DNA from 3 places in the Arabiibacter massiliensis genome. Region 2 is predicted to be linked to each of the others. Evidence: predicted binding sites of a transcription regulator. Region 2 holds the regulator's gene; each other region holds the start of a gene.

Region 1 (10,071 bases), 1.0 Mb from region 2:
CCGTGTAGGGGGTCTGAAGGCTCGCATCGACGTAGAGGCCGGGCGTGCCGTTTTTCTCGGCATAGTAGAGGGTTCCCTGCTTGTTGTTCGTAACGCCCAGATACACGTGCTTTGCCGTGGCGCCGTCATCGAGCCGGTAGGTTTTGCGCCCGGCATCGAAGACGACGGGCCGGGTGATGGGGTCGTTGTGCTCGCGGCCGCCCTTGAGAAGCTTGTCGCCGCCCGCGAACTGGGGCTCAGAAGCCAAAAACACGCCAGCGTCGTAGCCGCGCGCGTCGATGCCGCACTCGTTGGACGTCTTCTCCAGCGTGGTCGCACCCTGCACGTACAAGCCGTAGGAGCCTTTTCGCGCCGGGTCGACGCCCTCCGTCTCGAAGCCCTCGGCCTTGATCGTGGCGTCCTTCAAGCTGAGCCCGTTCTCGACGCGCAGACCCGTGCTGATGCCCGTCACCCGCTCGCCGGCCTCGGCCGTGATCGAGGAGCCCTGCACGGTGAGCCCGCTGCGAGCGTACACGCCGCTCGAGTCGTATGCGCCGACCCTGTGCGACACGTTTGCCGACTTCACCGAAAGCGACCCTTCGCCGCCGATGGTAAGATGCGCCTCGGAATAGATGCCGAAGGAGCCGTCCAGCTCGTTCAGGCCTTCGTCGAACCCCCCGTGTGACGCGTCGATGCTGTTCTCGGATCCCGCCTCCAGGACTATCTCGACGGGGCCGAAGTTGAAGATCCTCAACCCGCACCAGGACTCTGTCACCACGTTGTGGAAGCCGTTCAGGAAGAGGGTATGGTCCTCCACCCGCCAAGCGCCCTTGTTCCTCTCGTAGGGAACCCTGAGATTGTCATCGGTGAACAGGTTCCAGGGGTTGGTCGCATCCCTGTTCTCCGGCCCGAAGTACAGGCCGTGCGATTCTTCGGATGCGGGGGCGGCGTCTTCCGTCTGGGTGTCGGGCGACGCGGAGAGGAGCTCGGGGGTCGCCGACGGGTCGGCGGCGTCCTGGGTGGCGGCGTCATCGGAGGTGGCGTCGCCGCCGCTCGCGGTGTCGGCCGGACCCACCGTGATGGAGGGGCCGCCCTCGGGATCGGCCGGCGCGATGTCGATCGAGGGGCCTTCGGCGTCGCCTTCGGGGGCGGTCGGCTCGACGGTGATCGAAGGGCCGTCCGTACCGCCGTCAGGGTCGGACGGCGTGCCGTCCGACGTTTCGTCCTGCTGCCCTTGCGGCTCCGCAGGCGGCGCGGCCATCTCGGCAAGCGCGGTCGGCGGAATCGACATCGACACGGCCAGAACGAACGAAAGGAGAACGGTCCCCAGCTTCCAACGACGTGACCTCATATGAAACCCCTTCGACGGAACGCCCCAACATGCCTACGCTTTTCAGTGCCGACACGCTCCCATGGCAGCCGAAGGGCGGCGCATGGTGCTGACGCTCAGCAGGCTCGATGCGACTGCGACCCCTGTGCAAGGGCATTGGGAAGAGAGTACCCCTCCACCAACACCAGTATCACATCAAAAAGACCCGATGTCGAGGGCAAAGGAAAGGTGGGGCCCCTGAAAGGCCCCCAGCCAAGCCCCCATCCCCAACAAGCGAGGCTCCCCGTATCATTTTGTCATCCTGAGCGGAGCGCGCAGCCCCCCTCTTTGTCATCCTGAGCGGAGCGCCGACAGGCGCGGAGTCGAAGGATCCCCCGCGGCGCCAGCAGGACCCCCTCCTACGACCGGCGGCTGCTTCCGTAGGCGGCGTTCTTGCGGTTGCCGAAGGCGCTGCCCTTGCGGGCGCCCTTCTTGAGGTCCTTCAGCACGTCCTCCTCGCTTGAGCCCTCCACCTGCACGCGCAGCTTCACCACCTGGTCGCGCAGGCGCGCGGCCTCCTCGAAGTCCATGCTGGCCGAGGCCGCGGCCATCTCGTCCTCCATCGACTGGATGATGCGCAGCACCTCCTCGCGCGAGAGCGCCGCGAGCTCCTTGTTCACCTGCTCGGCCGTGGTGTTGCCCACCTCGTCGGTGACGTAGTCCATGATGTCGTTGATGGCCTTGCGGATGGTCTGCGGCTCTATGCCGTGCTCCTCGTTGAACCGCTGCTGGATGGCGCGGCGCCGTCGCGTCTCGTCGATGGCGAGCGCCATGGAGTCGGTGGTCTTGTCGGCGTACATGATAACCTGGCCCGATACGTTGCGGGCCGCGCGGCCGATGGTCTGGATGAGCGAGCGGTGGTTGCGCAGGAAGCCCTCCTTGTCGGCGTCCAGGATGGCCACGAGCGACACCTCCGGCAAGTCCAGGCCCTCGCGCAGAAGGTTGATGCCCACCAGCACGTCGAACTTGCCCTGGCGCAGCTCGCGCAGTATCTCCACGCGCTCGAGCGTGGCGATGTCCGAGTGCATGTAGCGCGCCTTCACGCCCTGGTCGAGCAGGTGGTCGGTCAAGTCCTCGGCCATCTTCTTCGTGAGCGTGGTGATGAGCACGCGCTCGTTGCGGGCCGCGCGGTCCTTCGCCTCGTCGATGATGTCGTCGATCTGCGAGGCGCTGCTGCGCACGATGATCTCGGGGTCCAGCAGGCCCGTGGGGCGGATGATCTGCTCCACCTGCTGCTGGGTGACCTTCTCCTCGTAGTCGCCGGGCGTGGCCGACACGTATACGAACTGCGGGATGCGATCTTCGAACTCGTCGAAGCGCAGCGGGCGGTTGTCCAGGCAGCTGGGCAGACGGAAGCCGTGCTCGGCCAGCGTGATCTTGCGCGAGCGGTCGCCCTCGTGCATGCCGCGGATCTGCGGCACGGTGACATGGCTCTCGTCGATGATGCAGAGGAAGTCCTTCGGGAAGTAGTCGATGAGCGTGTAAGGCGGCTCGCCCGGCTGGCGGCCGTCGATGTGACGCGAGTAGTTCTCGATGCCGGAGCAGAAGCCCATCGTCTCCATCATCTCCAGGTCGTAGTTCGTGCGCATCTCCAGGCGCTGCGCCTCCAGCAGCTTGCCCTCCTCCTTGAACTGCTGCAGGCGCTCGCGCAGTTCGTCGCGGATGGTGGTGAGGGCGCGGTCCATTTTCGGGCGCGTGGCTACGTAGTGCGACGCGGGCCAGATGGGCAGCGCCTCGTAGGTGTTCAGCACCTCGCCGGTGACATGGTCGATTTCGGTGATGCCCTCTATCTCGTCGCCCCAGAAGTCGATGCGCACCGGGTTGTCGGCGTAGGGCGGGAACACGTCGAGCGAGTCGCCGCGCACGCGGAACGTGCCGCGCTTCAGCTCGTAGTCGTTGCGGTCGTACTGGATGTCGATGAGCTCGTGGATGACGTCGTCGCGATCCATCTCCTTCTGCTTGTCCACGAACACAGCCATGCCCGCGTAGTCCATGGGGCTGCCGATGCCGTAGATGCAGCTCACCGACGCCACCACGATGCAGTCGCGCCGCGAGAGCAGGGCCGATGTGGCCGCATGGCGCAGCTTCTCCACCTCCTCGTTGATGGAGGCGTCCTTCTCGATGAACGTGTCCGATGCGGGTACGTAGGCTTCCGGCTGGTAGTAGTCGTAGTACGAGACGAAGTACACCACCGAGTTGTTGGGGAAGAACTCCTTGAGCTCGCTCGCCAGCTGGGCCGCGAGCGTCTTGTTCGGCGCCATGACCAGCGTGGGCTTCTGCGTGGCCTCGATGACCTTGGCCATGGTGAACGTCTTGCCCGAGCCCGTCACGCCCAGCAGGTTCTGGTAGCGCAGGCCGCGCTCCACGCCCTCGGCCAGCTTCTCGATGGCCTGCGGCTGGTCGCCCGCCGGCTCGTAGGGCGACACCACTTCAAACGGCGTGGCCGCCAGCCGCACCTCCGGCAGCTTGCCCTCCATCTCCATGCCCTCGATGTTCGAAAGATGCGCCACGCTAGCTCCTTCCCGCACACATAAGGCACCCAGTGTAGCACAGCTCTCGCAACATGAACAGATGTTCGTGAGAAAACCGTTGCCAAACGCTCAGGAAGCCGCCAAGTCCTTCCGCACCAAGCTGCGCAGGTAATCCGAGCGGCTCATGCCCAGCTCCGCCGCCCGCTTGTCCATGGCCGCCACCTCCTGCGGCGTGTCCTTGAACCCGACGAACTTCAGCTTCTCTCCGAACTTGAGGGGCCGCCCCACGATGATCTCACCCACGGGCTTGCCCGGAAACTCCCCGCGCGTGGCTGCCTCTTCCCACTCATCAAGCTGTTTGCTCGTTACCCCAAACATCTTTTCGAGCTCTTCCGCTGTTTTCACTTTTACCTCCTCACTAAACCGAGTTCCCGAAGTGCCTTGACAGTCGGCGGCGTAAGCGCATGATAGACAAGGGTTCCAAACGGCTTCGCTACGCCGACCATCTGAATAAACCGCCCTGCTCTATCAGAGCCAACGGCCAGTATCTGATGATCGTTCGGCGCTTCACGATGCCTTTTTCGCACGTAATTCTGCCAAGCAAAAGCAATCTCAGACTCCGTTAGACCATGCTTGAGGGCATGCGGGTGAATCACAACGTCCATTGCAACCGTCACCTAGCCTTTTGTTAAACGTAATTGTAAAACGAAATTTTTCTAAAGTCAAACAGCTGAAGACCGCTCACACTGTGCGCTTTACCCATTGATAAAGGGGCGGAGTGAGGGAGTCGATCTCGCCCCCGATGTAAACTCCTCGAATTCGAGGAGTTTACATTCCTCGTTATGCAGCGAGATATAGTCGCCACGGACTTCGCCCTCGTAGTAGGCCACCTCGACGCCTTGGATTTCCATCGTGTCGCGACTTGGCATAGAGCATCACCCCTCCAACCATTCCGTGGCTGAGAGGATCTTGCAAGCGTGGTACGGGCGGGCGCGGAATGTTCGCCGTCTCTATGGGCATCCGACCGGGCACCGATCAGAAGCGCTTGCACTGGCTCTGTTTTTCGATTGATGCCAATATAGCATAGTTTACGAACTTTTGTTCTGACTTCTTGCTTAATCCTGCGACCGCGTCCTCCTGCACGCGAATCGGGGCTGCCTGACACGAAAATCCTCGACGTGAAAGGTTCAGAGGCGGAAAAGGGCGGCCGCCGGCTCCCCCGAGCAGTATCCCTCGGCATTTTCCCAGGTCGCGAAACCCCGACGCTCGCGCGGATCGCCGAGGTCCTTTCACGTCGAGGTTTTTTGTGTCAGGCAGCCCCGATTCGCGTGCACCCCCCCCCGAGGTGCTCGATTGCGCGCCAAAGGAGAGTCAGAACTTTTGTTCACTTATTTTTACCGCACGCCGATTCGCCGTCCCTCGCAAAGGGCTCGAAATCGACCCCTTTGCATGCGGCGACGCCGGCGGTGGTATACTCTCTCGCCATCTGCGAGGGACGGGAAGCAAAGGATCGAGCATGGGCGCTATTATGAAGCATCTACCTGGGGTGGCCGTATGCCTGGCCATCGCCGTGCCGTGCTGGTTCATCGGGCAGGCCTTCCCCCTCATCGGAGGGCCCGTGTTCGCTATCCTGGCCGGCATGGCCATCGCCGTCTTCTGGAAGCTGCCCCGACGCGGACGCGCCCAGTCGGGCATCGCGTTCACCGGCAAGAAGGTGCTGCAGGCGGCCGTCGTGCTATTGGGATTCGGGCTGAACCTCGCGCAGATCGCCCAGGTGGGCATGATGTCGCTGCCCATCATCGCCTCCACCATCGCCACCGCCCTCATCACGGCGTACCTGCTGCACAAGATCTTGCGCATGCCCTCTGAGATCTCGACGCTCATCGGCGTCGGATCGTCCATCTGCGGCGGCTCGGCCATCGCGGCCACCGCGCCCGTCATCAAGGCCGACGACAAGGACGTGGCCCAGGCCATCTCGGTCATCTTCCTGTTCAACGTGCTGGCCGCGCTCATCTTCCCCACGCTGGGCAGCGTGCTCGGCATGTCCAACGAGGGATTCGGCCTGTTCGCCGGCACCGCTGTGAACGACACGTCCTCGGTGACGGCCGCCGCCGCAGCCTGGGACGGCATGCACCCGGGCTCGAACGCCCTTGATCAGGCCACCATCGTCAAGCTCACGCGGACGCTGGCCATCATCCCCATCACGCTCGTGCTGGGCATCTGGATCGCGCGCCGCGACAGCCACGACCCCGCCGCGCTCGAAGCGCAGGCGCACAGCGTGGTGAAGCCCGCCGGCAAGCTGGGCGGGTTCAACCTGCGCCGCGCGCTGCCCGTGTTCATCGTGCTGTTCCTGCTCGCGTCCGTCGTCACCACGGCGGCGGTGGCCGTCGGCATCGACGCCGCCGCGTTCGAGCCGCTCAAGACGCTGTCGAAGTTCTTCATCGTCATGGCCATGGCCGCCATCGGCCTGAACACCGACGTCGTGCACCTGGTGAAGTCCGGCGGCAAGCCCATCCTCATGGGCCTGTGCTGCTGGGTGGCCATCGCCGCCGTCAGCTTAGGGATGCAGCACCTGCTGGGCTTGTGGTAGCCCTTGAACAAGAAGCCCCCGACGCGCAACGCCGGGGGCTTCGTTTTAGACGGATGAATCGCGCGAAGCCCTTACAGCTCCTTCTCGTACTCTCCCCACCAGGCGAGCACCTGATTGCGCAGCTCGTCGGGGGTGCCGTCGTTGTTGAACACCACGTCGGAGGCCTCGATGCGGTCGGCGTCGGTGATCTGGCGGGCGATGCGGCGGCGTACGTCGGCCTCGCCGAAGCCCGACGCCACGGCGCGCTCGATGCGCACGTCGAGCGGCGCGAGCACGGCGATGACCACGTCGGCGTCATGGGCGAGCGACGACGTGCGGTTCTTGAACACGGAATGCTCCACCACCACGGCCTTGTTGCCAGCGGCTTCGAGCTCGGCCACCTTATCGCGGTAGGCGTCCTCGATACGCGGCACGGTGATGCGGTTGAGCTTGCGCGTCTCGGCGGGGCTCACGAACGCCTTGTGCGCAAGCGCCTTGCGGTTCACCTCGTCGCCGTCCATGATGTCGGCGCCGAAGGTGTCCACCAGCTCCTCCTTCACGGTGTCCCAGGTGAGCACGTCGTGGCCCACCTTGTCGAGGTCGATGAACGGCAGGCCCGCGTCCACAAGGGCCTTGCGGGCCGTCGACTTGCCGGCGCCCATGCCGCCGATGATGAACAGCTTCTTCATACCGATGCTACCTCCTCGATCATGCCGCCTCCGAGCACGGTGTCGCCCTCGTACAGGACGGCGTACTGGCCCGGCGCCGTCGTCGGCTGGGGCTCGTGCAGCGCGATCCGCACGCGCTGGCCATCTTCGGGCTCTATGATACACGGAACCGCCCGGCTGCGGTACCGCAGTTTCACCATCGCCTCGCGCTGCTCGGCCAGCGCGTCGAACGCCTGCCAGTTCATGGGGCACGCGACCGCGGCCGCCACGCGCGCCTCGTCGGCGAACCCCACCACCAGCCGGTTGCGCGCAACGTCCTTGCCCACCACGTAGTACGGCTCGGCCGCGGCGATGCCGATGCCTTTGCGCTGGCCCACCGTGTAGCTCGGCAGCCCCGAGTGGCGCCCGAGCACGCGTCCCGCGCGGTCCACCACCTCGCCCGGCTCGCCCGCCACGCCGCGCTCGCGCAAAAAGTCGCGGTAGTCGCCCTCCACGAAGCAATTGTCCTGGCTCTCCGGCTTCTCGGCCACGGGAAGCCCCAGGTCGGCCGCGATCACGCGCACCTCCGCCTTCGTCATGGCGCCGAGCGGCAGCACGAGGCGCGCAAGCTGATCCTGCGCGAGCAGCGCCAGCATGTAGCTCTGGTCCTTGCGCGCGTCGAGCGCGGTCTTCACCACGAAGCGCTCGCTGGCGGAAAGCTGCGCGATGCGGGCGTAATGCCCGGTGGCGATGCGCTCGCAGCCGTGCGCGTCGGCCGCCTCCGCAAGCGCCGGCATCTTGCAGCGCGCGTTGCAGCCCACGCACGGGCTCGGCGTGAGTCCCTCGGCGTAGGCGCGCGCGAACGGCTCCACCACGCAGCGCTCGAACAGCCCCGTGCACGCATGCTCCACGTGCTCAATCCCCAGCCGCGCGCACACCGCCGCCGCATCGGCCACGGCCGCGTCGGAGGCCGCGTCGTCATGGAAGCGGCACGTCACGCCCACCACCTGGAAGCCCGCGCGCAGAAGCAGCGCCGCCGAAACCGCGCTGTCCACCCCCCCGCTCATCCCCAGCGCGATGCGCCCTGCCGTCGTCATGCCCGCTCTCCTTCGCTCGACCCACGTCTCTTTCGTGAGTGATTATAGGGCTTCGCGCCCCTTCTTCGGCCGAGAGGAGCCTGTGCAATCGATGCCTACACCAAAACCGAAGCACGCGGGTCGGTCCAACCCCCGCCCCTCGCAGCGACACCGCTTCCCGCGTTCAACCGTTCGTGAAAATCCTCCGTTGAAGCGCCTCGCCGTACCATAAAGAGGTGCGGACGAAGCGGAGAGCGCTATACTGTGGCCTTGCGCTTCGGGACGGGAGGAGAACGGGAGGAGGCTCTGTGCCGGGCACGAAGAAATCACGCTACATCCCCGCGCTCGACGGCCTGCGCGCGTTCGCCGTCCTCGCGGTCATCGCCTACCACATGGGCCTCGCATGGGCGCCGGGCGGCCTTCTGGGCGTCACGGTGTTCTTCGTGCTGTCGGGCTACCTCATCACCAGCCTGCTTCTCATCGAATGGGACGACACGGGGAAGATCGACCTGCCGCGTTTCTGGCTGCGCCGCGTGCGGCGCCTGTTCCCCGCCATCGTGCTGGTCATCCTGTGCACGGCGGCGCTCTGCACCCTCCTCGACCACAGCCTGCTCACCAAGCTGCGCGACGACATGTGGGCCGCGCTTCTCTGGGTGACCAACTGGTGGTACATCTTCCACGACGTGTCGTACTTCGAGGCGCTCGGCGCGCCCTCGCCGCTCACGCACTTCTGGTCGCTCGCCATCGAGGAGCAGTTCTACCTCGTGTGGCCGGTCGTGCTCTTCCTCGCGCACAAGCTCGGCGCCAAGCGCACGACGATGCGCAACGCCACCCTGGCGCTGGCGCTGCTCTCGGCCGCCGAGATGGCGCTGCTCTTCGATCCCGCCGCCGACCCGAGCCGCGTGTACTACGGCACGGACACGCGCGCGTTCTCGCTGCTCATCGGCGCATGGCTCGCGTTCGTCTGGCCCTCGCACCTGCTGGGCGCGAAAAGCTCCGTGCACCTGACGAAGAACGTGCGGGCGGCCTTCGACGGCGTCGGCATCGCCGCGTTCGCGGGCCTGGTTGCCATGGCCGTGCTCGTGGACGGGTTCTCGCCGTTCTGGTACTACGGCGGCACGCTGCTGGCCTCGGTACTCACCGCGGTGCTCATCGCCGTCATGGTGCACCCCGCCAGCCTGCTCGGGCGCGCTGCCGGCGCGAAGCCGCTCGTGTGGGTGGGCCTGCGCTCGTACGGCATCTACCTGTGGCACTACCCGCTGCTTCTGCTCATGAACCCGCGCACGTTCACCGGCGAGACGCCCTGGTGGCTCTACCTCGTGCAGCTGGCGGTCGTGTTCGCGTGCGCCGCCTTCTCGTACCGCTTCGTGGAGGACCCCATCCGCAAGGGGGCCATCGGCGCGTTCGCCAAGCGCGTCCGCGCGCGCGAGGTGGACGTTCCCGCCTGGCTGGGGAAGCGCGCCGTCCCCGTCTGCGCGGGCGCCGTCGTGGTCGCTGTGGCCGTGGGCGGGCTCGTCTTCGTGCCGCCCACCTCGGCGCTTGAGGGCGGCGACCTGCTCAAAGACGAGGAGGCGCACGTCGCCGGCATCCCCGAGGTGCCGCCCGAAACCCCGGCCGACGGCGAGGCGCCGGCCGTGCAGCCCGTGCTCGATGTGCTCATGATCGGCGACTCCGTCTCGGTGCGCGCCATCCCCTACTTCGAGGAGGCGTTCCCCTACGGCGCCATCGACGCCGCCGTGAACCGCCAGATCTATGCGGGCGCGGAGGTGTACCAGCCGTACGCGGAGCAGGCCATCGTCGGCGGCGCCGTCGTGTTCGCGCTGGGCACGAACGGGCCCGCGAACGACGAGGAGATCGACGAGCTGATGGCCGCCGTCGGAACCGACAAGCAGGTGTTCTTCGTGAACACGCGCAGCCCGCAGCCGTGGGTGGGCGAGACGAACGACGCCCTGGCGCGCGC
Region 2 (10,071 bases):
GGTCTCGGGCAGCTCCTCGCTCGGATCGAACTCGACCGCCGGGACCTGGAGCACGACGAGCTGCGCGATGCGATCCCCCCGCTTCACGGCGAACGGCTCGTGCGCATCGAGGTTCACGAGGACGACCCCCACCTCGCCGCGGTAGTCGCTGTCGATGAGCCCGGGCGCGTTCACGAGGGACACGCCGTGCTTGATGGCGAGGCCGCTGCGAGGCAGCACGAACCCGGCGTATCCGCGCGGGATGGCGAGCGCGATGCCGCAGGGCACGAGCTTTCGCTCGAAGGGCTGGAGCAGCACGTCGCAGGTGGAGCGCAGATCGACGCCGGCATCGCCTGCATAGGCGTAGGCGGGCGCGGGAAGATCGGGATCGAGCCTTTGCAGGGGCACGCGGAGGACGGCCATCAGCGCAGCTCCTCCAACGCGGCGGAGAACTCCTCGACGTTCTGGAAGTCCTTGTACACGCTCGCGAAGCGCACGTACGCGACGTCGTCGAGCTTCGCGAGGCGCACGAGCGCCATGTCGCCGAGCTCCTTCGAGCCGATCTCGGTCTTCGACGCGTTGCGCAGCTCGGCCTCGATGCTGTCGATGAGGGCCGCGATCTGCTCGGGCGCGATCGGGCGCTTGGCGCACGCGATCAGCAGGCCCCGCATGAGCTTCTGTCTATCGTAGGCCTCCGAGGAACCGTCCGTCTTGATGACGATGAGCGGGTTCTCCCCCAGCCGCTCGTAGGTAGTGAAACGCCTTCCGCAGTCGAGGCATTCGCGGCGGCGGCGTATGGCCGTGCCGTCTTCGGAAGGTCGCGAATCGACCACTTTCGATTCGGGGTTGCCGCAGGAAGGACAGCGCATTCAGGCTCCTTAGATCGCTTTCCGATCAGCCTAGCACACTATATATTGTGGCTCAATTGACGAAAGAGAATCGCGCAAAAAACCCTCCCGCCGGCCTTCAGACGCCGAGCACGGCCAGGAGCGCGACCGCCGCGAACACGATGCCGGCGACAACCGCCTGCCATGGCGCGATGCGGTCGTAGGAGCGGCCTTTCGCAGTGCCGTAACGTAGGCTGCGGACCAGTTCCGAGCCGAGGATCCTATCGCGCGCGCCGCAACGCTGAGCGCCGAGGGAGCCATGGGCCGCGCAGGGAGCGGCTTGTGCCGGGAACTTGATGATGGTCCCCCGGCTGGAAGACGGATGAGAAAGCTTCGGCTGCAGCGCGGAGGTGCCGTTCACTGGATAGCGCATCGCGAAATTCTTCATCTTTCTTGCTCCTTGCTCTTGCGTAGAACCTATGTTCGCATATATAATAGTCCGAACAAAGGTTCATGTCAACAAGTTTTAAAACATTTGTTCGGTTGAAGGAAAGGACGAGAAATGTCCGAGAAAGTGACGAAGCGTCAGCAAGCGGTTCTCAGCTGCATCGAGGATTGCATCCGCGAGAAGGGCTACGGCCCCACCGTGCGCGAGGTGTGCCAGACCTTGGGCCTCTCCTCCCCCTCCACCGTCCACGTGCACCTCAAGGCGCTCGAGGAGAAGGGCCTCATCAAGCGCGATCCCCTCAAGTCGCGCTCCATCGCGCTCACCTATCCGCTCGAGGACGCGGCGCTCGCCACGAACATCGTGCAGCCGTGCTTCAGCAAGATCGTGAACGTGCCGCTGGTGGGCAACGTGGCGGCCGGCTCGCCCATTCTCGCCGAGGAGAACATCACCGACACGATCTCGCTCCCCACCGACATCGTGGGCGACTCGCCCTCCTTCCTCTTGTCGGTGCGCGGCGAGAGCATGATCGAAGCCGGCATCAACGACGGAGACTACGTCGTGGTGAAGGAGCAGCCGGTGGCGAACAACGGCGACATCGTGGTGGCCATCGTCGACGACGGTGCCACGGTCAAGCGCTTCTACAAGGAGCCCGACCATATCCGCCTGCAGCCCGAGAACTCCACGATGGAGCCCATCATCACCACCGACTGCGCCATCGCGGGCAAGGTGGTCGCGGTCTTCCGCCGCCTGTAAATGCCCGACGCCCCCTCGACACGGGAGAGCCGTCGTCGAGGGGGCGTCGTCAGGAGCGTCGGACGCGGGCGCTCAGCCTCTTTCCACCGCGAAGGGCCTGAACGATCCGGCATAGGAAGGCGCTGCCAGCATGACGATGCGCGTGCCGCCCTCTTCGTGCGTTTCCGACAGGATATGGCAGCGCTCATGAGCCACCGACACGAGGTCGCCGCGGCTGTAGGGCACGAGCACGTCGAGATGCTCGTCGTGGGCCGAGGCGACGCGGGCGATGTGGTCGATCAGCTCGGCAGTGCCCTCCCCCGTCGCCGCCGACACGAACTGCGCCTGGGAATGGCGCGCTTTGAGGGCTGCAAGCGCCTCGTCGTCGAGCAGGTCGCACTTGTTGAACACGAGCACGCGCCCGAGGTCCTGCGCATGGATCTGGCCGAGCACGTCCTCGACGGCGGCTATCTGCGAAGCGTACTCCTCCGACGAGGCATCCACCACGTGAAGCACCAGGTCGGCGCCCGTTATCTCGTCGAGCGTTGATTTGAACGCCTCCACGAGCGTGGTCGGCAGCTTCTGGATGAATCCCACCGTGTCGGTTATGGTGATCTCGCGTCCCTCGGGCAGCACGAACTTGCGCGTGGTGGAGTCGAGCGTGGCGAACAGCTTGTCGTAGGCGAGCACGTCGGCGTTCGTCAGACGGTTGAGCAGGCTCGACTTGCCTGCATTCGTATAGCCGGCCAGCGCCACCTTGAACATGCCGCTCTCGTAGCGGCTCTCGCGCTGAACCGCCCGCACCTCGGCCAGATGCTTGAGTTCGCGCTTGATGGACGTGATGCGCTTGCGCACCATGCGGCGGTCGACCTCCAGCTGGCTCTCGCCCTCGCCGAAGCGCGACCCCACGCCGCCGCCCATGCGGTTGGAGGCCAGGTGGGCCCACATGCCGCGCAATCGCGGCAGCAGGTACTCGTTCTGCGCGAGGCGCACCTGCAGACGGCCCTCCTTGCTGGTGGCGTGCAGGGCGAAGATGTCCAGGATGAGCGCCGTGCGGTCGATGACCTTGACGTCCTTGCCGACGGCCTTCTCCAGGTTGGCCTGCTGGGAGGGCGTGAGCTCGTCGTCGAACACCACGAGGTCGGCCCCGTGGGCACGCGCGAGCTCCGCCACCTCCTCGGCCTTGCCGGTGCCGACGAACGTTTTGGGATTCGGGGAATCGAGCTTCTGCGACGTCGCGGCCACGACGTCGGCGCCGGCGGTGTCGACGAGCCGCTCCAGCTCGGCGAGCGACGAGGCGAGCGGCCAGGTCGAGCCCGGGCGGTCGACGCCCACGAGCACCGCCTTCTCGCGGCGCTGCTCGGAGACGGGAACCATCCCGCGCATGATGACGGATTCTAATTCTGACATGGGGCAATCCTTTCCCAGAGACGGATCAAGACGGTACGAGAAACGATCACCTCGGCTGCATGGATGCTCCTTCGCTCGACGGAGGGCCGCGCTCAACGGCGCGCCATCATCATAGCATAGAGGACGGCCGCGCCGAAAACCGCAGGGAAACGGATGCCGTCCGACCCGCCTGCCTCAGGCGTCCGAGCGCTCGAGCAGGGCGAGGGCCTCCACGACGAGCGCGTCGGCATCGCCCGCGTCGGCATCGATCCAGCGGATGCGCGCGTCCTTGCGAAACCACGTGCGCTGCCGCTTCGCGTAGCGATGCGTCGCCGTCTTGATGCGCTGCACGGCCTCATCGAGGGTCGTCTCGCCGTCGAGCGCGGCCGCGATCTCCTTGTACCCGATGGCCTGCGGCGCCGTGATGCCCTCGCGGAACCCGCGCGCGAGCAGCCCGCGCACCTCGTCTGCCAGCCCCGCCTCCATCATCGCATCGACGCGCGCGTCGATGCGGGCGCGCAGCATGTCGGGATCGACCGAAAGCCCGAGGAAGACGGCGGGCACCACCTGGGGAATCGCCGAGAGCTTGGCGCGCTGCTCGGCATAGGTCGCGCCGTCCTCCAAAAGCTCGAAGGCACGCGCGACGCGCTTGACGTCGGCCGGAGGGATGATGGCCGCGCTCGCCGGGTCGCGGCGCTCGAGGAGGTGCCAGAGCGCCTCGGCTCCCTGCTCCTCGGCAATGCGCATGCACCGCTCGCGCACAGGGTTGCCCACCTGCTCGCCCGCGGGAAAGTCGTAGCCGTCGATGGCGGCGCGCACGTAGAACCCCGTCCCGCCGCACAGCACGCAACGCCGCCCCCGCGCGTCGATATCGCGGAAACGCCCGCGCGCGTACTCTTGGAACAGCGCCGCGGAGAACGGCTCTCCCGGATCGACGAGGTCCAGGCCGTGATGGGGCACGAGGCGCTCGGCGGGCGGGAGCTTGCCCGTGCCGATGTCCATGCCGCGGTAGATCTGCATCGAGTCGGCGCTCACCACCTCGCCCCCGAGCTCGCGCGCGAGGCGCGCCGCCACGTCGGACTTGCCGGACGCCGTCGGCCCGACGACGCATACGACGGGCGCGACAAGCGAGAACTCAGGGGCCGTGGTATCAGCGGCCATCCACGACCTCGCCGGCGAGGTACCAGGTCTTCGCCTCGTCGACGCGCACCTTGACGATGCTTCCGGCGAGGTCCTGGGCGCTTGCCCCGGCGGGCGCGGGCGCATGCACGGTCTGGTTCTTCGGGCTCTTGCCCGCGAGCAGCCCCGCGTCGCGCTTGGACGCGCCCTCCACGAGCACGTCGACCGCCGCGCCGAGATCGGCCTGGTTCGCCTCGAAAGCGCGCTCCTGCACGAGGTCGACGAGGCGGTCGAAGCGCTGCTGCACGACCTCGCGCGGCGTCGCGTCCTCGATCGAGGCGGCCGGCGTGCCCTCGCGCTTGGAGTAGATGAACGTGAACACCTGATGGTAGCCCACCTCGTCCACCAAACGGTACGTGTCCTCGAAGTCCTTCGCCGTCTCGCCGGGGAACCCGACGATGATATCGGTCGAAAGCGCGATCTCCGGCAGCGCCTCGCGGAGCTTCCGCACCAAACCCAAGTAGTGCGCGCGCGTGTAGCGGCGGTTCATGGCGGCGAGCACCGCGTCGGAGCCCGACTGCACGGGCAGGTGCAGCGCCGGCATGAGCGAGCGCAGCGTGGCGAACTTGCCGATGACCTCGTCGGTGAGGTCCTTCGGGTGGCTCGTGGCGAAGCGCAGCCGCTCGATGCCGGTGGCGTCGAGCGCATCGAGCACGGCCGCGAAGCGCGGGCTTCCGTACAGATCGCGCCCGTAGGAGTTCACGTTCTGCCCCAGAAGCGTGATCTCCTTCACACCGGCGGCCACGTAGCGCTCGGCCTCCGCGACGATGTCCTCGAGCGGACGGGACTTCTCGCGTCCGCGCACGTAGGGCACGATGCAGTAGGAACAGAAGTTGTTGCACCCGATGGTGATGGGCAGCCATGCCGCCCAGTCGTGCTCGCGCGCGGTGGGCAGCTCGGTGGGAAACGACGAGGCGGCATCGAGCACCTCCACCTGATGGCCGCCCTCCTCGATGGCGGCCTCGAGCAGCCGGGGCAGCGCGCCGAGGTTGTGCGTGCCGAACACGACGTCGAGATGCGGCAGCGCGTCGACGAGCTTCTCCCCGTCGCGCTGGCCGATGCAGCCGCCGACGGCGACGACGCGCTTCGAGAGCGGCGAGCCCGCGCGCAGGGGCACGTTCTTGAGGGATGCCACCTGGCCGTACAGGCGCGTGTCGGCGGCTTCGCGCACGCAGCAGGTCATGAACGCGACGATATCGGCGTCCTCGATCGACTCGACCTGCAGCGCGCCCATGCCTTCCAGCATGCCGGCGATGCGCTCGGAGTCGTGCTTGTTCATCTGGCATCCGAACGTGCGGATGCAGAACGTAAGGTTCATGAAGGGGGTCTGCATGGGCGCGGTCTAACGTGCGGCGGGGCTGCCCGGCTGGGCTCCGCCCGATGCGGCCGGAACGGTTCCGCGCAGATAGCGGGGCTCGACGGTGAAGCGGATGGCGGTGCGGTACTCTCCGTCGATGACGATGTCGGCGAACGAGGGGACGCACGCGATCTCGATGCCGACGGGAGACAGGAAGCCGCGCGAGATGGCGATGGCCTTCACCGCCTGGTTGACCGCGCCGGCGCCCACGGCCTGGATCTCGACGCACACGCCGTCCTTCACCATGCCGGCGATGGCGCCGGCGACGGAGGCGGGCGACGACTTCGACGATACCTTCAAGCAGCCGATGTCCGGCTTGTTATCAGTAGTGGACATGCATATCCTTTTTCGTTTGGTCCGTTACGCGTGCGTTTGGCTCATGCAATATGCTCGGCGATCAACATCAAATTTGCATCTGTTATTCTACCTATTCAGCCCTGCGCGCGCAACCTGCCCGTATGCGCTCCGACAAGGAGTTTCAGCGCAGCTTCTCCACGGGGATGAACACGCGGATTCCGTCTTTGCCCACACGGACATCGGGCACTGCGCCGGGCTCGAGGTAGTAGGCGCGGGCGAGCTCGCCGAACGCCTCGGCCACGCGCTCGGAGAACGCCTCGAGGTCGGCCGGATCCACCCTCAGGCCGCGCGCATCGGCCCCCGCCGGACGTAGCGCGGGATGCGCCGCCTTCGTCGCGCCCGGGTGCGGGGCGCCGTCCTCCCCTGCGATGCGCACGCGCGCGAGGAGCGGCTCGAGCGGCTCGATGCCGCCGTCCATGATGCGCCGCGCCGAGCGCTCGGACAGGAGAAGGCCCAGCTTGGCCGCCTCCTCCGCGAGCATGGCGGGATCGGCCGCCGTCGCGAGGCGCTTGCAGACGGGAAGCTCGGAGGAGTCCGTGCAGAACGCACGCACGGCGGAGGTGAGCGACGAGAGGCCGAACGCGTAGAGCGTAGCGGCGATATCCGTGGCCGATCCCAGGTAGACCGTGCACGCGCGCCGGCTCTCGAGCGCGAACTCGCAGGCGGTGCGCAGGATGTTCTTCGGGCCGCGCACGGCGACGCTTCCGGACTCCGTGCGCTCGAACGTGGGGAACGTCGACTGGTCGGTCTTCTCGCCGAGGCGATCGAGGTCCGTCTCCACCACGAACGCGGCGCCCATCCCGGCATCCGATGCGGCAATGCGCGCCGACGCGGCGTTCACCGCGATGGAATAGAGCGCCATGCCGCGCCCGTGCACGCCCCACTTGTCCATGTGCATGGTGTCGAGCTTGGATGTGACGCGGGGCTCGAAGACGCGCTCATGCATGGCGGGCGGCACGCCGTCGCCGTCGTCGACCATCACGATGCGCCGCCGCCGCTCCTCTCGCGTGGCCGCCACGAAGACGCTCTTCGCGTTCGCATCGCGCGCGTTGCGCAGCATCTCGATGACGACGTCCTCGGTGGAGCGGATGTCGTGGGCGGCCTGGCGCCGCTCGGCCTCGGCGCTCCTCAAACGGACGAAGCCATCCCCGAGGTCGGCTTCGACCCGGAGATGGCTCATCCCGCAGACGTTCTCTATGAAGCTCTCGAGCGCTTCGTCGGCCACGGTGGGCGCGCCGTCCTACTTCGCGATGCCGACCGCGCGGCTCTCACGGATGACCACGACCTTCACCTGGCCGGGGTACTGCATCTCGTTCTCGATACGCTGCGCGATGTCGTGCGCGAGCACGGTGGTGGCGGCTTCGTCGACCGCCTCGGGCTCCACCATCACGCGCACCTCGCGACCCGCCTGGATGGCGTAGGTGCGCTCGACGCCCTTGTAGGAGTTCGCGATCTCCTCGAGCTTCTCGAGGCGCTTGACGTAGGCGTCGAGGGTCTCCTTGCGGGCACCGGGGCGCGCGGCGGACACGGCGTCGGCGGCCTGCACGAGCACGGCGAGCACGCTGGAGGGCTCCACGTCGTTGTGGTGCGCCTCGATGGCGTGCACGATGTCGGGCTTCTCGCCGAAGCGGCGCGCCAAGTCGGCGCCGATGACGGCGTGACTGCCCTCCACCTCGTGGTCGACGGCCTTGCCCAGGTCGTGCAGAAGGCCCGCGCGCTTGGCCGGGATGGGGTCGAGCCCCAGCTCAGAGGCCATGACGCCCGAGAGGTAGGCCACCTCGAGCGAGTGGTTGAGCACGTTTTGGCCGTACGAGGTGCGGTAGCGCAGACGTCCGAGCGTGCGCACGAGCTCGGGGTGCAGATCGTGGATGCCCGTGTCGAAGGCGGCCTGCTCGCCGGCCTCCTGCACACGCTGGTTCACGAGAGCCTCGGCCTTGCCGAACATCTCCTCGATGCGCGCCGGATGGATGCGCCCGTCGGCGACGAGGTTCTCCATGGTCACGCGGCCGATCTCGCGGCGAACGGGGTCGAAGCACGAGATGGTCACGCACTCCGGCGTGTCGTCGATGATGAGGTTCGTGCCGGTGAGCTGCTCGAACGAGCGGATATTGCGCCCCTCGCGGCCGATGATGCGGCCCTTGAGGTCATCCGAGGGGATGTGGATGGCGGACACGGTGGTCTCGGCCGAGTGGTCGGCCGCAACGCGCTGGATGGCGAGGCTCAGGATGGAGCGAGCCTTCTTGTCGGCCTCGGCCTTGGTGCGGGCCTCGGCGTCGCGGATGATGGCCGCGGACTCGTGCACGACCTCGTCCTTGAGCGTGTCGAGCAGCTCCGCCTTGGCCTCCTCCGGCGTCATGCCGGCCACGCGCTCGAGGCGCCGGCTGACCTCCTGCTCGGCCGCGTTCAGATCGCGCTCGCGGCGGTCGAGCTGGCCCTGCGTGGATGACATTTGATGCTCGCGCGCGTCGAGCGACTCGACGCGGCGGTCGAGCAGCTCCTCGCGCTGGGACAGGCGGCTCTCGGCCGAGCGGACCTCGCGCATGCGCTCCTTGTTCTCGGCCTGGGCCTCCTGCTTGAGGCGCAGGGCCTCGTCCTTCGCTTCGATGACGGCCTCGCGGCGCAGCGTCTCGGCCTGGCGTTTCGCGTCGGACACCACAGTCTCGGCCTCTTGCGCCGCTCGTTTCGTGGACGCGTTGACCAGGTACCTGCTGCCGACGAAGCCGAGGGCGATGCCGACGACCGCTCCGATGAGCAGCCAGATGATCTCGGGCATGCGATCCCCCTTTCGTTTCGTGTTCGATCAGTGTCAGTACAGCTCGTAAAGGTTGTGTGCATGAAAAATCCCGGACAAAGCCGGGCATGAGCGAACGCACGCGATACGGGTGGCATCGTATGAACTTTTCTATAAGAAGTACCCTCATCAGGTACGCATCACTCAAGCTATATCACATGATAAGGCTTGTGGTTGATTTGTAAAAGCCCTGACAAGAAATATTCTGAAAACCCAGGACACGGCGGCGGGGTGTGGCGGTGCCGGTTGCGAGCACGGCCGACAAACGGTCGGCAAGGAGCTGCGGAGCTGCGGAAGGCGGAAATGCATCTCGCAGCCCCTTGCCACGGCGTTCCAACCTGTGGTAGGATGCCGACAAGCGGTCGCCCGCGGCAACGGGCGGCTACCTCACATATTTTGAGTATGTGATCGAGGGCCGTCCTTACATCGGGGCGGCTCTACTCTTTCCTACGCATGACTAGATCGAGTAGAGCGATGATCACCAGGCAAAACGCGAACAAGCTTTCCCATGTCACCATTGGCGTACCTCCTAGTCGGGGGTAGCCTGCCGCTTGCCGGCATCCCAAAGGGGCCGAAGCCCCCGGCGAAGACGCGGTTCCGGCGCCCTTGCCGGGGGCTTCGCTTCATTCGTCCGCCTCAGCGCTCCTCTTCGCGCGCCTCGCTCCAGAGGCGGGCGGCCGTGGAGGCGGCGGAGGCGCCGTAGCCCTTCTGCACGAGGCGGCGGTAGGCGGCGTCGCGGGCGTTCTTGGCGCGCGGGGGCCTGCGCTCGAGCAGATCGAGGGCGCGCTCCACCTCGCGCTCGGCACCCTCGTCAGACTCGGCGAGGGCCTCCACCCCGTCGGGGTCGATGCCGAGGTCTGCGAGCTCCGCCGCGATGCCCTGCCGGCCGCGGCCTTGCGCGAGCCGGCTGCGCACGAGCACGTCGGCGTAGCGCATATCGTCCACGAGCCCGCAGGAAAGGGCGCGCGCAAGCGACTCCTCCACGGCCTCCGGCGAGAACCCGTCCCGCGCA
Region 3 (10,071 bases), 950 kb from region 2:
CTCCCGCTGCGCACAAGCGGGGGATGGGGCGTCCTTCGGTGTCGGTCACTTCGCCTTTCGCTGTGCGCTTGGGCCCACCTTGCGTATTGAGGACGCGAGGGACAAGCTCGATTGCATAGAAGGGGCCCTCGATGGCCTCAAGCGTAAAAGGCTCGATAGCGACAAAAACCCCATCGCCGTCGCCGCCGTCGCCGCCCGCAACGTTATTCGCCATCGAAAAGCTGTCGTACACGGCTTCCCCTCTGCCGAACTCCCCGTCCGTACCCGAAGCGGCCGATGCGTTGTACGCTTCGAGGGTGTCTTTGAGCACCTGCGGGTCGTACCCGATGGCCTCTGCTAGATCCTCGATGGTGTCGGCCTTCGAGATGACCCCTTTGTCCACGAAGCTCTGGTTGTCCTCTGCCAAATACAGCTTGTTGGCACACATGAACGAGGCCTGGACGTTGGTCGTGACCACAGGGGCCGCGTCGAAGCTCTTCTGACCGAATATCGCATAGGCAGGCGTCGGCGTGGGCATGGTGATCCAGGTACCGCGCTCGTATATCTTGCCATGGCGCGCAAGTCCTGTCTTCTCTTCATACATGAAACGTTTTCCATCGGGGCCGACATAGATGTAGTCCTTCCCCGAGAAGGCGAAAGGCCCGACATTCTCTACCTCAGCTCCACCGGAACGGACGTAATAGCCATTTCCAGCCGTGTTGTTCATGTGCCAGAGCTTCGCTCCGAGCGGCTCGATCATGCTGAAACCGTCGCCCCTGTTGTAAGGCGTACCGACAGGGCGAACTTCTGAGCAGCCAAGCTCGTAATACGTTTTCATCATTTCGAGATTGTTCTCAAAACCTCCGCACGCAAGAACCACGCCCTTGCTGGCCTTAATCTTTTTCTCGGCTCCTTCTTCGGTTTGCACCGAAACGCCGAACACTTCGCGGGTCTCGGGGTCGTGGATGAGTCTTGTTGCACGGTGCCCATACCGCACCGCGAAGCCAAGGGCCTCCTCCTGCTCCTTGAGGGCCTCCCAAAGCGAGGGCATGTTGAACTTTCCGTCCACACAGTACGTTTTAGCGCCTTTCGACCCCTCGACCTCGGGAAACTCAGGTGCGAAAAGGGGCATGCTCTTCATCGTCGCTCCGAGATCCTTAAGCCACTCGACATTCTTCACGAGCTCGTCCGCCCACGCCTGCAGGAGTTCGTCTTCTACTTCATACGGCCCGTTGAGAGCTTTCTGATACGTGACGGCATCGGAGGCGTTGTCGGGTATGAACATGAGATTCCCGGAAACACGGGTATTGCCGCCCTCCGTTCCCTCGGGCCCCGCTTCAAGCACCAAAACCTTGCCAAGATCTTCTTGGGTTGCCGTGATGGCCGCTGCGGCTCCGGCCCCGCCGTACCCAACGACCAGGATGTCGCATTCTTCGTCCCAAGATTCGGGAAGATGCGACGCCGACCCCGATCCTTGCGATCCGCATCCCCCGAGGGTGAGCGACGACGCTCCCAAGACTGCGAGGGCAGCTCCTCCGAGGAAGCTGCGCCGCGATATTCCGTCCCGCATGACCGGATTTTGCCTTTTGCTCATGATTCTCCCTTTCCTTGCCGTTCAGCCTCATTCAAACGAAGCCCGTCATCGGCCAGTCTAATGCGCTCTTCGGTCGGTTTTGATCCGTTCTCTTACGTCGTACAACACATCTTGCGAGAGCGTGTTCGCGTTTTACGATTAGGGGATCCCAAGATGCGGACGGGGGCATGGGGAAAACGTGTATACTGGTACGCAATGTGCGAGGGGAGGCACCATGCAAATCGAGGTTCTCCGAGAATTTCTCGAGCTTTCATCGTCCCTTAGGTATCGTGCTGCGGCAAAGAGGCTGCATATGAGCCAATCGGCTCTTAGCTCCCACATTGCAAAACTGGAGCAGGAAATAGGATCTCCCCTCTTCGTTCGGGACAGAGGAGAGGCGAGGCTGAGCCTCCAAGGCAAAATGCTCGTCGAATACGCATGCGAATTGATCGAGCTGCACGACAAAGCCATCGAAGCGTTGCGCGACGCGTCCTCTACCAGGGAGATTACTTTAGCGCGACCTTTCACCCGCGATACTCTCTCATTTTTCTTGCGCATTTCGTCTCAACTCTCCCGCGAAAGCGACTCTGTTGACGTTTCCATGAAGGACGTATCAAGCAAAAGCGTATTCGCCGCGTTCGAGGCGGGAGAAATCGACTGCTTCGCTTGCAATGCGTGCGTCGAGGAATACCTGAGCGAAAGCTATCCCACGATACGCGTCAAAAAAGTCGAGTTGAAGCAGTATCCGACACACAAGGTCAGAGTGCGGGCCGATTCAGAGCTGGCCCGCATGCAGACAATTGGACTGGAGGATCTGCGTGGAGCGACATTCGGCCTACCGGCAAGCCCTGGTCTTGAGTCGGCACGCGTCGCACTCGGAGAGTTCTTCAAATACCTGGATTTCACTCCGCGAGTCGTCTTGAAATCGGGGGACAACGTCGACGAATTCAGAATATCCCTCTGCAAAGAGGATGCCATATGCATCATCCCCCAAGATAGCGTCGAAATGGACGGTTACCTCATTAAAGAAATAGACACGGGCCGCCCCGAAACGGTGAACGCGTACGTTCGCATCGACGACTCGAGACCCGAACTGCAAAAGCTCGTCGACATCATCGAGCGCGAAGCAGCTTCTTTTTAGGGGAATCGAACGCGAAAAAAGCACTTCGATCACTACGTAGTTCGTTTTTTGGTACCGATCCGACGTTGCATCATTGACGTATGAGAGCCGATCGAAAAACCCGGGCCTGGCAGGAAGGCAGGGGTTCTTTCCGCCACTTCTTTTCTGTAACCCCATTTCCTCGTCCGACGCCCCCGCTTCCCGCAACCGCTACAGCACGATCCCCAACACCACGGCGCAGGCGACCAGCGCGAGCGTGGCCGCGATCGCGGCCACGTCGAGGGCCGCGAACGGGTACTCCTTGAAGCCGCTCGCCGAAGTGCGCAGGTTGAAGCCGCGTACCTCAGCGGCGATGGCGGCGCTGTTGGTCTTGCGCACGCTGCTCACCAGCAGCGGCACGCACAGCGGCACCATCAGGCGCGCCTTCTTCACGATGCCGCCCTGGTCGAACTCCACGCCGCGCGCGGTCTGCGCCTCCATGATGCCCTGCATGTCGTTCATGAACACGGGGATGAAATGGATGGTGGACGTAAACGTGAACGCGTACTTGTACGGCACGTGCAGCACCTTCACCACGGCGTTCGTGATGTCGTTCATCTTCGTCACGTAGAACACGAGGAAGAGCGGGATGGCCGCCGCCGTGAGACGCACCACCGTGGTGAGCGCCGCCAGTAGGCTGCCGGTGCCGATGAAGCCCCACGGCAGCACGACGAGCGGCGTACCCACGGGCGTGGTGAGCACCTGCACCACCGCTAGGATGAGCGAGAACGCGAGCACCGCCTTCATCAGGCCGACGGTCGGGCGTATCATGCCGCACGAGGCCGCAAGCGCGAGCGCGCCGGCCAGCAGCACGGCCAGGAACGCCAGGTTGCTCGTGCAGAAGCACGCGAGCGCGAACAGCACGGCGCCGGCCAGCTTCGCCACCGGGTTCATGCGATGCAGCGGGCTCGTGCCGGGAACGTACTCCAAGAACTGGCTCATCGGGAGCCTCCCTTCCCGCACGCGGCCGCCTCGGCCACGGCCGCCGTCATCTCGTCCAGGTCGTTCGCCCGCGCCACAGCCGTGCCCACCATCTGCGGCATCGCCTGCGCGAGCGCGAGCGAGATGCCCACGATCTGCGGCGGCTCGAGCGAAGCCCGCGCCATCGTGTCGTGGTTGCGCAGCACGTCGAACGTGGGGCCGTCGTCCACCACCCGGCCCTCGCTCATCACGATGCAGCGCGCGGCGTGGTCGGCCACCACCTCCATGTCGTGGCACACCATGATCACCGTCGTGCCGCCCTCGTGCAGCCGCCGGATGATGTCCATCACCTTCTCGCACTCGCGGAAGTCGAGGCCCGTCGTGGGCTCGTCGAGCACCACCACCGGTGGCGCGAGCACCACGATGGACGCGAGCGCGAGCAGCTGCCGCGCGCCGCGGTTCAAAAGGAACGGGTCGTCGTCGGCATTGAAGCCGAATTCGCCCATGAGGGCGTCCACCCGCGCCTCGGCCTCGGGGCCGTCCTGCCCCAAAGCGCGGAAGCCGAACAGCAGCTCCTCGCGCACGGTGTTGCAGCAGATCTGGCTGTCGGGATTCTGGAACAGGAACCCTACGCGCCGCGCGAGCTCGCTCGTGCGCAGCTCGGTTGTGGGCACGCCGTCGATGAGCACGCGCCCCGCGCTCGGCTTCAACAGGCCGTTCACCAGGCGCATCGTGGTGGACTTGCCCGCGCCGTTCGTGCCCACGAACGCCACGAACTCGCCGTCTTCCACCGTGAAGCTCACGTCCTGCAGGATGGGCAGCGTCGCCTCGTAGGAGGCACTCACGTGCTCGAATTCGATCATGCGAGCACCCCTTCCAGCACGCGGCAGGCCTCGCCCACGTTGCGCACGGCCGGCCCGTCGTAGAGTCCCTGGTCGCGCAGGCGGTTCATGAGCGTGGTGGCGCGCGGGCAGTTCACGCCGATGCCCTTGAGCTCGTCGGTGTGCTCCATCACGCGCGCGGGCCCGTCGGCGAAGCGGATGCACCCCTCGTCCACGATGACCAGCATGGTGGCGTACTGGGACAAGAGCGCTATCTTCTGCTCCACCACCACGACCGTGGTACCGTGCTCGCGCGCGTAGGTGGCCAAGAGGTCGAACACGGCGCGCGAGCTGGCCGGATCGAGCTCGGCCGTGGGCTCGTCCAGCACGAGCACGCGCGGCTGCAGGGCCAGGATGGACGCAATGGCCACCTTCTGCTTCTGCCCGCCGGAGAGCGACGAGATCACGCGGTCGCGCAGATCGGCGATGCCCATGTCGGCGAGCGCCTGGGCCACGCGCGCCTCCATCTGGTCGCGCGGCACGCCGAAGTTCTCAAGGCCGTAGAGCACCTCGTCCTCCACCACCGAGGTGACGAACTGGCTGTCCACGTCCTGGCAGACGCTGCCCACCACCCGCGAGAGGTCGGTGAGCTCCGTCTCGCATGTGTCCAGGCCCTCCACCACCACCGAGCCGTAGAAGTCGCCCGGGTAGCAATGCGGCACGATGCCGTTGAGCGCGTAGGTGAGCGTGGACTTGCCCGACCCCGCTGCGCCCGTGATGCCCACGAACGCGCCGTCGGGTATGGCCAGGTCGATGCCCTGCACCACCGGCCGGTCGCTCTCGCGGTACTGGAAGGTGAAATCGCGTATCTCTATCATGATGAAATCTTTCGGAATCGTGGCGGATGGCGTTCGTCCTGTAGGGCAAGGGCTCTGCCCTTGCCGTCGGCCGCGATCGCTCCGTAGGTTGCGGCAAGGGCAGAGCCCTTGCCCTACGTTCAACCTAGGCGTTCGCTAACGCTTGAGGACCTTCTTCAGGGGCATCGCCAGCACCTGCACGAGGATGCAGTTGAACGTCGCCGTGCCGAAGACGATGGCGGCGTAGGTTGCGAGCGCCACCATGACGTCGCCGCCGGTGGACACCACGTTGATGTAGATGGACAGGAGCGCGAACGTGCCGCCGGACACCACGGTGGAGATGAACGTGTTCACGAGCGGGTTCAGGTCGAGCTTGCCACCGATGCTCATGGGCACCTTGATGAGCAGGCCGCACGCGAGCGCGCCCAGAATCTCAGATGGGATGTTCAGCAAAGGCGTGGCGTTCAGCAGCGGGATCTGGCAGATGAGGCCCGCCAAAAGGCCGATGATCAGGGTCTGCCCCAGCTTCGGGCGCGTGAGGATGATGGCCAGGCAGTACATGGCGATGATGAAGTTCGGCTTCATGCCCATCGACGACAAAAGCGACCCCACCGTGAGCTTGAGCACGGCGCCCGCCGCCAGCAACACGGCGATGAGGATGAGGTCCTGCGTGGAGAGGCCCGCCTTCTTCGGCGCCGCCGCCACCTCGCGCTTGCGGGGCGCGGCCGCCTCTGCCGCCGCCGCTGCCGCCTGCGTCGCAACCTCGCGCTTGATCTGCTGTTCCATGGTTCTCGTTCTCCTTCTGGCGGTATCCCCGCCGGTCATGTGCCCCTCCCGGGGCTCTTGGTCTGCCGGCACGAACTCCGCTTGAGGATGCGCCTCACGCACTCAACTGCCTGGCTTCGGCGATTCGCCCCCGCAATGAAAAAGACCTGTCCTTCTCATCGAAGGACAGGTCTTGCAACCTGCGGTGCCACCTTCACAGTTGATTCCGCGCTGCGGAACCCTCTCACGAACATGCCAACACATGTTCTGCCCTTAACGCAGGCTCACGGTCCAGATACTCGGTCGCCGCCGCGCGGCTTCCTTTCCCCTTTCCCTCGGCGAACCATTTACCATCCAGCTTACTGCGGGAATCCCAGCTGCGCCCGCTCTCTGTGAGTGCTCATGATGGCTTGACTTTCGCCTCATCGGTTTCAGCTATTAAGTTGTAGCGCGAACTATAGCACAAAGGTGGGGAAAGCTGTCAAGAAGTAATTTGCTGGAAATAGAGCGCGGAAGTGCAAAGCGTGCGCCTGTCATCCTGAGCGGAGCGCAGCGGAGTCGAAGGATCCCGTGCGGCGACAGCAGTAAGCGTCACGGCTGTCGCCGCACGGGATCAACCTATGGGGATTTTTTCTTTCAAAAACTTTGCCCGTATCGCGTTTTCAGGTAGCGGATCGAGGGCGCGAGGACCCGGCCCCCTGCTACAATGAGGGGGCGGCGGCCCGGTATGCGCGGCGCGGGTTCGGCGAAAACCCCGCCGCTTTCTCTAGGCCGCGGGCGCGGGCTGCCTGTAGGGGCGCCCGCTCGACAGGATGGCGTAGATGACGTCCGCGCGACGGCGCGCCAGGGCGCGCAGCGCCTGCCTATGCAGCTTGCCCTCGGCGCGCTTCCTGTCGTAGTAGGCCCTGGACGCCCCGTCGCAGTCGAGCGCCGCGTCCGCCGAGCCCAGGAAGGCGGCCTTGAGCCTGCGGTTGCCCTTCTTGGACTTCTTCGAGGAGTCCCTCTTGCCCGACTGGTCCTTGACGGGGGCGATGCCCGCGTAGGAGGCCAGGCGGTTCCCGTCCGCGAACCGCCCGATGCCGCCGATCTCGGCGACGATGACGCTCGCGTAGACGGGCCCGATCCCCGGCATGCTCTGGAGCAGGGCGATCTCGGGCAGCGAGTCCGCGATGCGCGCTATCTCCCGCTCGGCGGCCGCGACCTCCTCCTCGAGCTGGTCGAGGCGCGGGGCGAGCCTCTCCGCCTGCGCCTCGACGGCGCCCGCCGCGGGAAGCGCCACCCCCATCCGCCCGATAGCCTCGAACGCCTCGCGGATCTTCTCGGGGCCCCGGTTCGCCTGGCCCTTGAGCTTCGACGCCCACTGCGCCGCCCGCTTCTCGCCCGCCCGGCGCAGGCCCGCGGGGCCCCCGTAGCGCGCGATGACGGCGCGAGCGAGCGAGGTGTGGAGGGCGTCGCCCGCGAAGAGCTCCTCGAGCGGCGGGCACCCCCTCTCCAGGCAGTCGTGGAGGCGGTTGTAGGCGCGGGTGCGCTCGCGCACCGCGTCGGCGCGGGCGCGGGTGAGGACTCGAAGCTCCGAAAGGGCCTCCTCGCGCTCGGCGACGAGGCGGACGAGCCTCGGGTGCCTGCGCGGCGCGTCGGCTATCACGAGCGCGTCGGCCGCATCGCTCTTCCCCTCCGAGTAGAGCACGGCGAGGTCGTGGAAGTCCTTGGGCGATATGAAGGCGGCGTCGAAGCCCATGTCGCGCGCCACCGCCACGGGAAGCTCCCCGAAGCCGCCGGGCTGGTCGACCACCACGAGCATGCGCGAGCCGCCCGACGCGTCGGCGAGCGCGCGCCTGATATCAGCCTCGTCCGCAGCGATCGCCCTCCTCATCTCGGGCTCGAGGGAATCGCGCCTGAAGCTCACCGCGAAGTGCCCCGACTTGCCCACGTCGATGCCGCAGAAGACCTCGTAGTCCATATCCCGGGCATCCATGCGCACCACCTCCTGAAAGCGAGAACCGAGCCGGCTTGAAGGCTCCTAGGCTCCGCTCCAGCAGGATTCTACGAACGCCGCGCGTGCGGCAGCAACAACCTATCAGCGATAAGCGCAAGCCCGCGGATCCGGTGGCATGATCCCGAAGCCCTAGCAAGAGAAGCACCTTCGATCTGAGCCATGTCCGGATCCGGGAGAGCCGGCCGGGAGGGCCCTTCGCCCTCCCGGGGCAGGATTATAGAGAAAAATCCCCGTAGAATCCTTCGACTCCGCGGCTGCGCCGCTCCGCTCAGGATGACATCGGGCGCGCATCCTACTCGCCGCCGGCGGTGAGGTACGCCGCTACCAGGTGGCGCGTGTCGGCTGCCGAGGGCTCCTCGTCGCCGCAGACGTGCAGCATGGAGCGCGTGCGCGCCAGCCCGATGGCGGTGGACGACGCCACCAGCGCCTCCTCCTCCACGGGACGGCCCGCCAGCAGGCGTCGCTCGGGATGTTCGCCCAGGTAGGCCCGCAGTGCGGCGGCGATGGAGCCCTGCACGTTCAGCAGGTCGCGCTGCCCCTGAAAGAACAGCTGCGGCATCGACCGCAGCGCCTCGCGCCGCAGGTTCACCACCTCCTCGTCCACCCCCGAGGCCGCGCCCGTGCCCACGACGCCCACCAGCACGTCCAGGTAGCACGCGTCGGCGTGCTCCTCCAGTATCTCCGCCAGGCGCACCTCGTCCGGGAACGCGTCCATGCGCCCCATGATGGCCGAGGCCTTCGACGAGAAGTAGTTGAAGAACGTCTTCTTGGATATCTCGGCCCGCGCGCAGATGTCCTCCACGGTCACGCCGTCGTATCCCCGCTCGATGACCAGCTCGAGCGCCGTCCGCTCCACCGCCAGCCGCGCCTTGAGCTTCTTGCGGTAGCGCAGCCCTTCCGTCGACTCCTGCCCCACGATGCGCATATCCTTCCGTCCGCCATGATGTGCTTTCAGTGCAGCGTACCATATCCTGCGTTTCGGGCTCTTTTCATCTACCGAATGAATACTTATACTGGGTGTAAATCACGTCAATCGCGAACGACGGACGTCTCCGAACACAGGCTGCCGGCATGGGCCGCCTGCTCCGGAGGCGTTTTTGTTCGCGGCAGCATGTCTCTCGGCGGAAGGAAGCAGCTTTATGGGTTTGTCGCGCAAGCAAGTGATCATGTTGGCGGTGCTCGTGTTCGGCACGTTCGTCACCGTTCTCAACCAGACGGTGGTGGCCCCCGCCCTGCCCTCGGTCATGGCCGAGATGAGCGTGGACGCGTCCACGGCCCAGTGGCTCACCACCGGCTTCACCCTGGTCAACGCCATCATGATTCCCATCACGGCGTTCCTCACCGACCGCTTCACCACCAAGCGCCTGTTCCTGGTGTCCATGGTGGTGTTCACCGCCGGCAGCGCGCTGGCCGGCTGGGGGCCCAGCTTCCCCGTGCTGCTTTTGGGTCGCCTCGTGCAGGCCGCCGGCGCCGGCATCCTCATGCCGCTCGTGATGACCGTGCTCATGTGGACGTTCCCCGTGGAGAAGCGCGGCACGGCCATGGGGCTGTTCGGCATCGTCATCGCGTTCGGGCCGGCCATCGGCCCCACGGTGGCGGGCGTCATCATCGACCGCTACACCTGGCACGACATGTTCTACATCATCACGGCGCTCTCCGTGCTGGTGGTGCTCATCGGCGCGTTCGTGCTGGAGCGCGGCGGCGACACGAACAAGGACGTCACGCTGGACGTGCCCTCCGTCATCCTGTCGTCGCTGGGCTTCGGCGGCCTCTTGTACGGCCTGTCCACCATCGGCTCCTTCGGCCTGCGCGCCGACGCCATCGCGGGCACGCTGGTGGGCGTGGTGGCGCTCGTGTTCTTCTTCCGCCGCCAGCTGCGTATGGAAAAGCCCATGCTGCAGGTGCGCGTGCTGACCAACCGCAAGTTCCTCATTTCCACCATCATCGGCATGCTCGTGCAGGGCGCGCTGCTGGCCGCCGGCATCCTGGTGCCCATCTAC

The links. Region 2 encodes LexA, which represses DNA repair genes until DNA is damaged. Its sites were predicted from a motif close to CNAACANNTGTTNG; they were not measured.
Region 1: the regulator LexA is predicted to act here: its motif matches at 5,193-5,206, upstream of FX134_RS06705 (YeiH family protein).
Region 3: the regulator LexA is predicted to act here: its motif matches at 6,331-6,344, upstream of FX134_RS06515 (tryptophan transporter).

The regions. Positions count from the first base shown of each region.
Region 1 covers NZ_LR698996.1:1,557,041-1,567,111, forward strand. The annotation lists gene FX134_RS06690 (choice-of-anchor D domain-containing protein) at 1-1,330, opposite strand, end outside; gene uvrB (excinuclease ABC subunit UvrB) at 1,708-3,858, opposite strand; gene FX134_RS06700 (hypothetical protein) at 3,949-4,224, opposite strand; gene FX134_RS06705 (YeiH family protein) at 5,336-6,409, shown strand; gene coaE (dephospho-CoA kinase) at 6,481-7,077, opposite strand; gene mnmA (tRNA 2-thiouridine(34) synthase MnmA) at 7,074-8,132, opposite strand; gene FX134_RS06720 (acyltransferase family protein) at 8,420-10,071, shown strand, end outside.
Region 2 covers NZ_LR698996.1:538,845-548,915, reverse strand. The annotation lists gene dut (dUTP diphosphatase) at 1-402, opposite strand, end outside; gene nrdR (transcriptional regulator NrdR) at 402-848, opposite strand; gene FX134_RS02345 (hypothetical protein) at 946-1,254, opposite strand; gene lexA (transcriptional repressor LexA) at 1,369-2,007, shown strand; gene hflX (GTPase HflX) at 2,080-3,396, opposite strand; gene miaA (tRNA (adenosine(37)-N6)-dimethylallyltransferase MiaA) at 3,571-4,536, opposite strand; gene miaB (tRNA (N6-isopentenyl adenosine(37)-C2)-methylthiotransferase MiaB) at 4,526-5,887, opposite strand; gene FX134_RS02320 (stage V sporulation protein S) at 5,897-6,247, opposite strand; gene FX134_RS02315 (ATP-binding protein) at 6,390-7,493, opposite strand; gene rny (ribonuclease Y) at 7,509-9,041, opposite strand; gene FX134_RS02305 (regulatory protein RecX) at 9,696-10,071, opposite strand, start outside.
Region 3 covers NZ_LR698996.1:1,484,758-1,494,828, forward strand. The annotation lists gene FX134_RS06490 (FAD-dependent oxidoreductase) at 1-1,573, opposite strand, end outside; gene FX134_RS06495 (LysR family transcriptional regulator) at 1,788-2,693, shown strand; gene FX134_RS06500 (energy-coupling factor transporter transmembrane component T family protein) at 2,883-3,653, opposite strand; gene FX134_RS06505 (energy-coupling factor ABC transporter ATP-binding protein) at 3,650-4,495, opposite strand; gene FX134_RS06510 (energy-coupling factor ABC transporter ATP-binding protein) at 4,492-5,331, opposite strand; gene FX134_RS06515 (tryptophan transporter) at 5,467-6,096, opposite strand; gene FX134_RS06520 (IS110 family RNA-guided transposase) at 6,842-8,050, opposite strand; gene FX134_RS06525 (TetR/AcrR family transcriptional regulator) at 8,364-8,996, opposite strand; gene FX134_RS06530 (MDR family MFS transporter) at 9,211-10,071, shown strand, end outside.